3 regions of the Mycobacterium sp. NGS24 genome follow, and region 2 is predicted to be linked to each of the others. Evidence: riboswitches for the same ligand, from Rfam matches in the RefSeq annotation. Region 2 holds a riboswitch; each other region holds the start of a gene.
The links. Region 2 has a riboswitch for cobalamin ahead of gjpA (outer membrane porin GjpA). Riboswitches for the same ligand answer to the same signal wherever they lie in the genome.
Positions count from the first base shown of each region.

Region 1: another riboswitch for cobalamin. It lies ahead of AC5Y6Y_RS20020 (PPE domain-containing protein); the one in region 2 lies ahead of gjpA (outer membrane porin GjpA).
Region 3: another riboswitch for cobalamin. It lies ahead of metE (5-methyltetrahydropteroyltriglutamate--homocysteine S-methyltransferase); the one in region 2 lies ahead of gjpA (outer membrane porin GjpA).

Region 1 covers NZ_JCALDW010000018.1:355-3,628, reverse strand. The annotation lists gene AC5Y6Y_RS20025 (cobyric acid synthase) at 1-1,106, opposite strand, end outside; cobalamin riboswitch at 1,193-1,410, shown strand; gene AC5Y6Y_RS20020 (PPE domain-containing protein) at 1,532-3,217, shown strand.
Region 2 covers NZ_JCALDW010000001.1:263,583-266,856, forward strand. The annotation lists gene gjpA (outer membrane porin GjpA) at 1-1,086, opposite strand, end outside; cobalamin riboswitch at 1,230-1,412, opposite strand; gene mrf (ribosome hibernation factor-recruiting GTPase MRF) at 1,541-2,737, opposite strand; gene rpmB (50S ribosomal protein L28) at 2,850-3,086, shown strand; gene rpmG (50S ribosomal protein L33) at 3,086-3,250, shown strand; partial or broken gene AC5Y6Y_RS01255 (uS14 family ribosomal protein) at 3,256-3,274, shown strand, end outside.
Region 3 covers NZ_JCALDW010000018.1:6,532-9,805, forward strand. The annotation lists gene metE (5-methyltetrahydropteroyltriglutamate--homocysteine S-methyltransferase) at 1-1,971, opposite strand, end outside; cobalamin riboswitch at 2,030-2,223, opposite strand; gene AC5Y6Y_RS20040 (NAD(P)-dependent oxidoreductase) at 2,289-2,930, opposite strand; gene AC5Y6Y_RS20045 (TetR/AcrR family transcriptional regulator) at 2,972-3,274, opposite strand, start outside.

The DNA of each region.
Region 1 (3,274 bases), on a different contig from region 2:
AACGTCGTCGTCACGTCGAGCAGACCAAGGCCGGGGACCTCGGCAGGTCCGGCCCCTTCGACGCCATGCGGGTCCCGGATCACCCGGCCCAGCATCTGGAACCCGCCGCAGATCCCCAGCAGTGGCTTACCCGCCGCGACGTGCAACCGCACCGCGCGGTCCAAGTCCCGCGAGCGCAACCAGGCCAGGTCGGCGATCGTCGCGCGGGTACCCGGCAGCACGATGAGGTCCGCATCGCCCAGCGCCGGGGGGTCTGCGGCGAACACGACGTCCACTTCGGGTTCCAGCCCCAAAGCGTCGATGTCGGTGAAGTTGCTGATCCGGGGAAGCCGCACCACGACCACCCGGCGGGCCGGCCCGGCTGCGCGCCGGCCCGTCAGATCGAGCGCGTCCTCCGAGTCCAGCCACAGGTCGGGATGCCACGGCAGGGTGCCGTACGCCCGTCGCCCGGTGAGCCGTTCCAGGTCACGCAGACCCGGCGCGAGCAGGTCGAGGTCACCGCGGAACTTGTTGACCACGAACCCCGCGATCAACGCCTGGTCCTCGGCGGACAGCAGCGCGACGGTGCCCAGAAACGCTGCGAACACCCCGCCGCGGTCGATGTCACCGACCACCACAGTCGGCAGTCCCGCGTGCCGGGCCAGTCCCATGTTGACGTAATCGCCTGCGCGCAAGTTGATTTCGGCCGGACTGCCGGCCCCTTCGGCGACAATGACGTCGTAACGGCCGGCGAGGTCGTCGAAGGCGCGGTGTGCCGCCGCGGCGAGCGTCCGGCGTCCTTGGAACCAATCCGTCGAGTCCAACTCCCCCCACGGTCTGCCCATCAACACCACGTGGCTGCGGTGGTCGCTGCCCGGCTTGAGCAGCACCGGGTTCATGGCGGGCTCAGGCACGACTCGAGCCGCGAGTGCCTGCACCCATTGCGCGCGCCCGATCTCTGCTCCCGCGCCGTCCGCACCAACACAGACCATCGAGTTGTTGGACATGTTCTGCGCTTTGAAGGGCGCCACCCGCACTCCGCGCCGCACCAGGGCGCGGCACAGTCCGGCGGCGACGGTGCTCTTGCCGGCGTCGCTCGTCGTACCCGCCACCAGCAGCCCAGACATCAGCACGAGCATGCCAGTCCTTCGCGACGACTGGCCTCAAGGGCGGGGTGTCAAGTATTCTGATGCCCGCAGCTGGTTTGCTGGTGGCAACGTGAGGAGTCGCCGGCATCGAGCGGCGAACGCTCCTTCAGGTTCGTCGCAAGAGGGAACCCGGTGGAAATCCGGGACTGTCCCGCAGCGGTATGCAGGAACGAACGCCGTCATAAGCACTGGCCCATAGCCCGGGCCGGGAAGCGACGGCCAGTAGGTGCACCGAAGGTGCGTGCCTGTGAGTCCGAAGACCTGCCAGCTGTGCCGGACGCGTCGTGTCCGGCGCACGTCGCCTCGTGGACTGGGCGGACGGCCTTTGCTGGAATGTCATCGTTCCAGCGGCTGGGCGTTCTGGGAGTGGCGACGGGCATCCCGTCGTGTCAAAGGAACGTTCGATGACCGCCCCGATCTGGTTGGCTTCGCCGCCGGAACTGCATTCAGCGCTGTTGAGCAGCGGGCCCGGACCGGGCCCATTAGAGGCGTCCGCGGCGGAGTGGACCGCACTCAGCGTGACCTACACCGAAGCGGCCGACGAGTTGTCCGCGCTGCTGGCCGATGTGACGGCGGGCGCTTGGGCCGGCCCGACGGCGGCCGGCTATGTGGCCGCCCATGCGCCGTATCTGGCGTGGCTGACGCAGGCCGGCGCCGACAGCGCTGCGAAGGCGGCCCAACAGCACGCCACCGCCGTCGCCTACACGAGCGCGCTCGCGGCGATGCCGACCCTGGTGGAACTGGCCGCCAATCACGCCACGCACGCGGTGTTGACGGTCACCAACTTCTTTGGCATCAACACCATTCCGATCGCACTCAATGAGGCCGACTACGCACGCATGTGGATCCAAGCCGCAACCGTGATGGGCACCTACGAGGCGTTGTCCACGGCGGCGGTGACCGCCACCCCGCAAACCGGTCCGGCTCCGGAGATCCTGCGAGCCGAGGCGCAGCGGGTCGCCACAGCAGCGGAATCCAGCACTCCATTCGAGCAGTTCCAGCAGTGGTTGTGGCAGACCTACACCACTTTCTACAACGACGTCATCCAGCCGTTCATCGACGCGATCGCCAATCTCCCGTACTTCCAGGCGATGTTCGGCGGTTTCGACCCCTACCTGGTCATCCTCGGCAATCCGCTCACCTACTTCAGTCCGCTGAACATCGCGTTCGCCCTTGGCTACCCGATGGACCTCGCGACCTATGTGACACTGCTGTCCCAGATGTTCTCGTTCGTCGCGCTCGACCTCACCGCGGCGTTCGCGTCCGGCAATCCGGCGACCATCGGTTTCACCATCTTGTTCGTCACCGTCGAGATCATCGGCACCGTGGTCACCGACACCATCGCCCTGCTGAAGACGACGTTGGAGAGCACTCTGGTCCTGACGCTGGCCGTCGTGCCGCTGCTGACCGCTCCGCTGGTGCCGCTGGCGGCCGGAGCGGTACTGGCGCCGCTGGGCGTCAAAGGTTTGCTGGCATTGGCCGCGGCGGCGCCGCCTCCGCTGCCCGGCGCGACTCCCCAACCGCCGGTGGCGGCGTTGGTCCCCAGCGTCCCGTCTTCCACGCCAGGCCCGACGCCGACTGCCGTGGAAGCGGTGACGCCGTCGCCTGCCCACGCACCGGTGACGCCACCGACTGCCGCGCCCCCGTCGGTCACCGGTTCGGGCATCGGTCTGGGTATGCCGGACTACGGCTACCTGGTGGGGGGTTTGAGCTTGGCGGCCAAACGGGGGTCGGCCAGCGCAGCGCGGAGGAAGGCATCGGAGCCCGACGATGCCGCTGCCGCGGCGCCGGCGCCCGCACCCGAGGAGCCCACCGGTGCGCCAAAACGCCGTCGCACCAGAGCTTCTGTGGTCGGCCGCGGTCGGGAATACGCGGATCTGGATCCGACGGAGAACGTGGCCGTCGACGACCGGTTGGCCTTGGTCAGTGCGTCGGGCAGAAACGCGGGCACACTGGGATTCGCCGGTGTCGCACCCGAGCGCGGAGCCAGGCCGGTGGGGTTGATCGCCGACGACGATCCCGCGCCACGCGTCCCGATGTTGCCGAACACGTGGGAACCTGATGATCAATCGGAGGTGAACCACCGTTAAGCGCACGAAATAGCCCGCTTTCCCCGATAATTGGACAAACCCGGCAGAGGAGTGTGA
Region 2 (3,274 bases):
GAAAGTGAGCTCGACTCCGATCGAGTTCAACAGCGAACCGCCGACGCCGTTATAGATCGGTCCGGCGGCACCGTACACAACCTGCCCCGGACTGAAGAGGCCACCGAAACCAAGGCTCAAGCCGGTGACTTGTTCGGTGCCCCCGGTGGGACCGCTGATGAACTGGTTGACCAGCGGCGCAAGGGGATCCAGGTTCAACGTGGCCCCGTTGAAGAAACCGTCAACGACGTTGGCCGGTGTGTTCAACAGGCCGGTGAGCGCCCCCGTCACATTGCCGCCGGTGATATCGGCGAGGACGCCGCCGGCGCTGTTGAGCAGCGCGACGCCGGGGCTTGCGAATGGACCCACGGCACCCATGAGCAGGCCGCTCAAGGGTGAAGCTGCGAAGTTCAGGACTTCAGTGAGCACTACTCCCACCGGCCCGTCGGGGAGGAAACTCTCGATCAGCCCGGTATAGATTTCGTTGTGCGCGTTGGGCACGTACGTCACCGGGTCGGAGATCGTCTGGGTGATACCGCCAAGCGTGTGCTGGGTGACCGCGAGTGCGAGGTCTCTTGGGGCACCGACCAGGGGTATCGCCTGTGCAGCGGCCTGCAGCTTGGCAAAGAAGCCCGCGGGGTTGGTGACGAGGTGGTTGATGCCACCGGTGAACGTGTTCAGGCCGACCCGCGAGGCTCCGAACACCGTCTCGGCGTTCTGCGCCGTCGTCGCGACGACCTGCTCCCACCGGGTGATCGGGTCGACGGCAGTCGCGGCGGCGGGTGCATGGGATGAGCCCAGTGCGCCGAGCAGGTTCTGCTGCGCGTTGGCGACCTCGGCACTTGTGTAGGCCCCGACGCTGGAATTCATCGAGCTGACGAACTCGGTATGAAACGCCAGCGCGTGTGAGTTGACCGACTGGAACTGCCGGCCGAAGTTCTCGAACAACGACGAGATCGCGATGGAGATCTCGTCCTCGGCTGCGGCCGCGATTCCCGTGGTGGGTCCCGAAACCGTCGCGGCGGCATCGGCGAGCGCTCGGCGGATACCCGACAGATCTTGTGCTGCGCTCTGCATCAGATCCGCGCTTGCGGTCACAAACGACATGCTTGCTCTCCCTTATTCGTTCGCCAGTACGGTGACCGCCGGTCGGAAATTTGCACAGGCGTCGTACGGCCAACCGCACAGGAGGTGGCAAAGGACGCGCAGCATCTGAGGTGGCGGCTTTCTCCGGGGTGCTCCGCCCCGGGTTAGCAGGATGCGATGACACGAGTCTCCTGGCTCTCGGATCGCCGCTCGCCTCGCCTTCCAGCCAAATGGCCGTGGCATGTGAGGGTCGCTCCCCGATGACAGTGGCGGCACCGCGCCGGATTCGCACCGGCTTCCTGCGTCGTCATCGCCGTACGGGCGACATTGTTACACGCCGGGGACCCCCAATGGAACAGGCAGGCCCGCCCCGGCTGCCACGGCGGTGACCTCGTCGGAGCGATGGCATCGCAGCGGCACGGTGTGAGTCCGTCCGTCGCGATTACCGCGCCACCCCTAATTGCCCTCGTTGCAACTAGTTCGCTCGATGGTCGGCGTTCTGAATGGCGGCCATATCGTCGAAAGAATCGGCGGTTTCGGTGAGGTCTTCGCTCCAATCGCCGAACGGATCTGGATAGCGGTCCCAGGCAGCGGGGGAGCAGAGCTCGTCGTCGGTGAGCAGAGCACGGCCGAGACCATCGAGGATTTCGCCGGAGTCCGCGCTGTAGACCAGGATCGTCATTGCCGTGTGCCGGTCGCCGTGCAGGGGGTCCCACCTCAACTGGGCGAGGGCACGGCGTTCGTCGTCGACGCCGGCCAACTCCGCGTCGGTCATGGCAGTGAGCCACTTGCCTGCTGAACCGACCCGCCATCCACCTCCCGCCGATTCCAGCCACATCGCCTGCTGGTCCTGACCGGCTAGCCACAAGCGACCTCGAGTTCGGATCACTCCCTCCAGCAACAGCTCCATGCGGTCGTACAGACGCTGGGGGTGAAACGGACGCTGGGCGCTGAACTCGACAAGTTGGACGGTGCCGGTGGGCTCGAGGGGAGGTTGCCCGGATAGCAACGGGCCGTGCGGATCATCGTCTCGCCCCCGGCGCGCACGACTGTCAAGGCCGGCGAGCACCTGCTCAATTCTGTTCGCTCCGTAGCTGATCCGTGCGCGGGGGGCCAAGCGTCGCAGCACCGTGGCCAGGATTGGCTCCACATCGCTGAGAACGATGACATCCGCGAATTCTGCCTGTCCGACCAGCACCTGCGCCTCGGTACGTCCGTCGTCTAATTCGCCCTCACCCAGAACCTGGCGCAGCCACCGCGACGAGTCGACGCACGTCACGACCGCTGCGATCCGAACATCAAGGGCCGCAGGGCCGTCGATGTAGCCGGGCGCCACCCTGATCCGGACATTGTTGATCGCCCAGCAGATCGGTTCCGGTTCCAGCCAGGGTGCGAGGTGGACCACGATACGGTCCACATCATCGCGGCGGCTCAGCTGACGCAGCAGCACGAGAAGGTCGTTGCGGATGGTGCAGGAAACACATCCGTGTGCGAGCTCGATGCCGATCTCTGCGGTCGTCAACACGCCGTGTTGCAGATTGACCGTCGTGCGGCGCACCGTGTATCCGTCGAAACGATGCTCGACCACGAGCGTTCCACAGGTGCGCAGCAAGGTGCCGACGACCGGATCGGTGTTCTGCTGGCCGGCGACCAAGACAACAGGTTTCCGCATCAGCACCTCTTATCGACAATCATTTTCATTTAGACCGTCCCCAGGGTACCGTCTCGAGGAGGGGCTTGTCGAAAACGATTTTCAATAAGCTGGACTGTCAGGAGGTTGTGGGGTGTCTGCTCGGTGTCAGGTCACAGGACGGGAACCCGGATTCGGTAACGCGGTCTCGCATTCACATCGCAGGACGAGTCGGCGCTGGTCGCCGAACATCCAGAGCAAGACGTACTACCTGCCCTCGGAAGGCCGCCGAGTTCGGTTGCGAGTCAGCGCCAAGGGCATCAAGATCATCGACCGCGACGGTATCGAGGCCGTGGTGTTCCGGTTACGCCGCGAAGGGCAGCGAATCTGATGGCGCGCAACGAGATTCGGCTGATCGTCAAACTGCGTTCCACGGCCGGTACGGGTTACACATACATCACCCGCAAGAACCGCCGCAACGACCCGGACCGGCTGGTCCTGCGCAAGTACGACCCCGTGGTCCGGCGCCACGTCGACTTTCGAGAGGACCGCTGACCGATTTGGGCCGTCAGCCCCGAG
Region 3 (3,274 bases), on a different contig from region 2:
GGCCAGCCGGAACGCCGCCACCGCCCACTGCAGGTACCCGTCCTGCTCGGCGCGTCGCAGCGGCAGCAATTCCCGCAACGCCGGCTCGTCGACCTGGATCACCGCGATCCCGGCCGACTGCAGATCCACCGTCTCGTCCCGGATCGCCAGGGCGACCTGGTTGGCGGTGTCGGCCAGCGGCTGATCGTCGCGGACGAACGACCACGCCAGGATGGTCACCGGACCGGTCAGCATGCCCTTCACCGGCTGTTCGGTCAGCGACTGCGCATAGGTGATCCACTCGACCGTCATCGGGTGCGGCCGGGACACATCGCCGAACAGGATAGGCGGGCGGACACAGCGGCTGCCGTAGGACTGCACCCAGCCGTTGTCGGTGGCGAAGAAGCCGTCGAGCTGTTCGGCGAAGTACTGCACCATGTCGTTGCGTTCCGGCTCGCCGTGCACCAACACGTCCAGCCCGAGTTGCTCCTGCAGTTTGATGACGTCGGCGATCTCGGCTTTCATCCGACGCTCGTACTCCGTCTGGTCGATCTCGCCGGATCGCAGCGCGGCCCGTGCGACGCGGATCGCCGAGGTCTGCGGGTAAGAACCGATCGTCGTGGTGGGCAACACAGGCAGCTGCAGCCGCGCCTCCTGACTAGCCCGCCGCTCAGCCGGGTCACCGCGATGCGTGCCGGACGCCACGATGTCATTGATGCGGGCGCGGACGCGATCGTTGTGCAAGCGCGGGTCCTGGGTGCGCGAGGCCGCCGCCGCATTGGACGCGGCGATCTCGTCGGCGACCGCGTCGCGCCCGTCGCGCAGGGCACGCGCCAGGATGACGACTTCGTGCACCTTCTCGGCGCCGAACGCCAGCCAGCTGCGCAGTGCATCGTCCAATTCGGTTTCCGGTTCCAGCGAATACGGGACGTGCAAGGTTGAGCACGACGTCGACACCGCCAGGTGGGCCGCCGAACTCCGCAGCGCCGTCAGCTTTTCCAGCGCCGCCTCCAGGTCGGTGCGCCAGATGTTGCGGCCGTCCACCACGCCGGCCACCAGCGTCTTGTCGGCCAGTTCTGGAACGGCCGCGATCCCCGTGTCAGCGCCGTAGACCAGGTCGACACCGATGGCCTCGACGGGTGTGCGGGCCAGCCCTGCCAGCGACGCGCCCGGGTTGCCGAAGTAGGTGGCGACGTAGATCGACGGCCGGTGGGCCACTCCACCCAGAGCGTTGTAGACCGCCTCCGCGAGTGCCGGAGCGTCGGGGGAGATGTCAGTGACCAGGGCGGGCTCGTCGAACTGAACCCATTGGGCGCCGCTGTCGGCGATCAGCGCCAGCAGTTCGGTGTAGATCGGCACCAGTTCCTGCAATCGTTCGATCGGAGCCGTAGCGCCGTCTACGGCCTTGCTGAGCAGCAGGAATGTGACGGGACCGATGATGACGGGACGCGCGGGGACGCCCAGCTCGTGGGCTTCCTTCAGCTCGGCGAGCACCTTGTCGGGGTGCAGCGCGAACCGGGTGGACGGCCCGATCTCGGGGACGAGGTAGTGGTAGTTGGTGTCGAACCACTTGGTCATCTCCAGCGGCGAGATGTCGTCGTTGCCGCGCGCCGCCGCGAAGTAGCGGTCCAACTCGTCGGAGACCCCACTGACGCGGGCCGGCAGCGCGCCGAGCAAGACCGCGGTGTCGAGCATCTGGTCGTAGTAGGAGAACGTGTTCACCGGCACCGAGTCCAGGCCGGCGGCGGCCAGCTGAGTCCAGGTGTCGCGGCGCAGCGACGCGGCGACCGACTCCAGGTCGGATCGGCTGGTGCGGCCGGCCCAGTAGCCCTCGGTTGCGCGCTTGAGTTCGCGGCGCGGGCCGATGCGGGGGGAGCCGGTAATGGTGGCGGTGAATTTCGGAGAAGTTGGTGCGGTCACGAGCTGGTCCTTCGGATTCGACGGTGTGGACACCGCCCGCGGACGCGCAACCGATCGCGTTACGGCATGCATCAACCGCAACGGCCCCGGCCAAACGCCCATTCCACGAGGCGATGTGCCGCCGAACGCGGCGCGTCCGGCACAGCTGGCAGGTCTTCGGACTCACAGGCGCGCACCGGGTGGTGCTCCTACTGGCCGTCGCTTCCCAGTCCGTTCTCGGGACCAGTGCTTGTCAAAGACGGCGGTCGTTCCTGCATACCGCTGCGGGACAGTTCCGGATTCTCACCGGATTCCCTCTCGCGAGCCATCAAGGCCTCGCTCGATGCCGGCGCCACAGGTGCGACGACGGCAGACCAGCTGCGTCGCCAAGGCTACTCCGTGCGCGATCTTCAGGTCGCCAGCGCTTCGGCGATCGGGACGTCGCCGTTGTTGAACTCGACGGTCCGGCCGATTGTCGAGTCGTCGGCGAGGACGGCGGCGGCGACGGCTGCCACGTCGGCCCGCGCTACCGATCCTTTGGCTTCGCCTATCGCGATGCGCCCGGTTCCCGGGTCTACGGTGAGCCGGCCCGGTCCCAGCACGGTCCAGTCCAGGTCGGTGGCGCGCAGGTGTTCGTCCGCGGCCGCTTTGGCCTCGGCGTAGGCGAAGAACGAGTCATCCTCAGGCACACCGTGGTTCGCCCCGGCGCCGAAGTAGGACACCATGACGAACCGGCTGACGCCGGCCTGCGCTGCCGCGTCGATCACCCGGATCGCGGCATCGCGGTCCACGGCATAGGTGCGCGCCGCGTCGCCGCCACCGGCCCCGGCGGCGAAGACGACGGCGTCGTGTCCCGCCAGCAGGCCGGCAATGTCGTCGGTGCCGAGCTCCTCGATGTCGGCCGTGGTCGCTTCGGCACCGGTGTCCGCAACGTCGCTGGTGTGGCCGGGATTGCGGACGATCGAGGTCACCTGGTCGCCACGCTCGGTCAGGATTCGGGCCAGCTGCAATGCGACCTTGCCGTGGCCGCCGATGATGATGATGTTCGCCATGACGTCGACGTTACGCGTGGCACCCGAAACGGATGACTGGTCTACTTGCCGCGCACCGCGACGCCGCGCAACACGGTGTCCCGCGCCAGGATGAGCGACGTGCGGGTGCCCACCTCGCGCAGGATGTTCTCCGGTATCCACTGCATGCCGATGACGCAGCGCGCCAACATGGTGGCCGACGGCGCCTCGAGGCCGATCTCTGCAGACCGGATGCCTTCGGAGAGCAGCGATTTCATCTGACGCAACCGGGTCGTGTAGGACCAACCCGGGTTGACCGCGTCGCGGGGCGGAGACTGACGCATCCACGCGAGTTGAATCCTGAACTCATCGGAGAACTGGTCCAG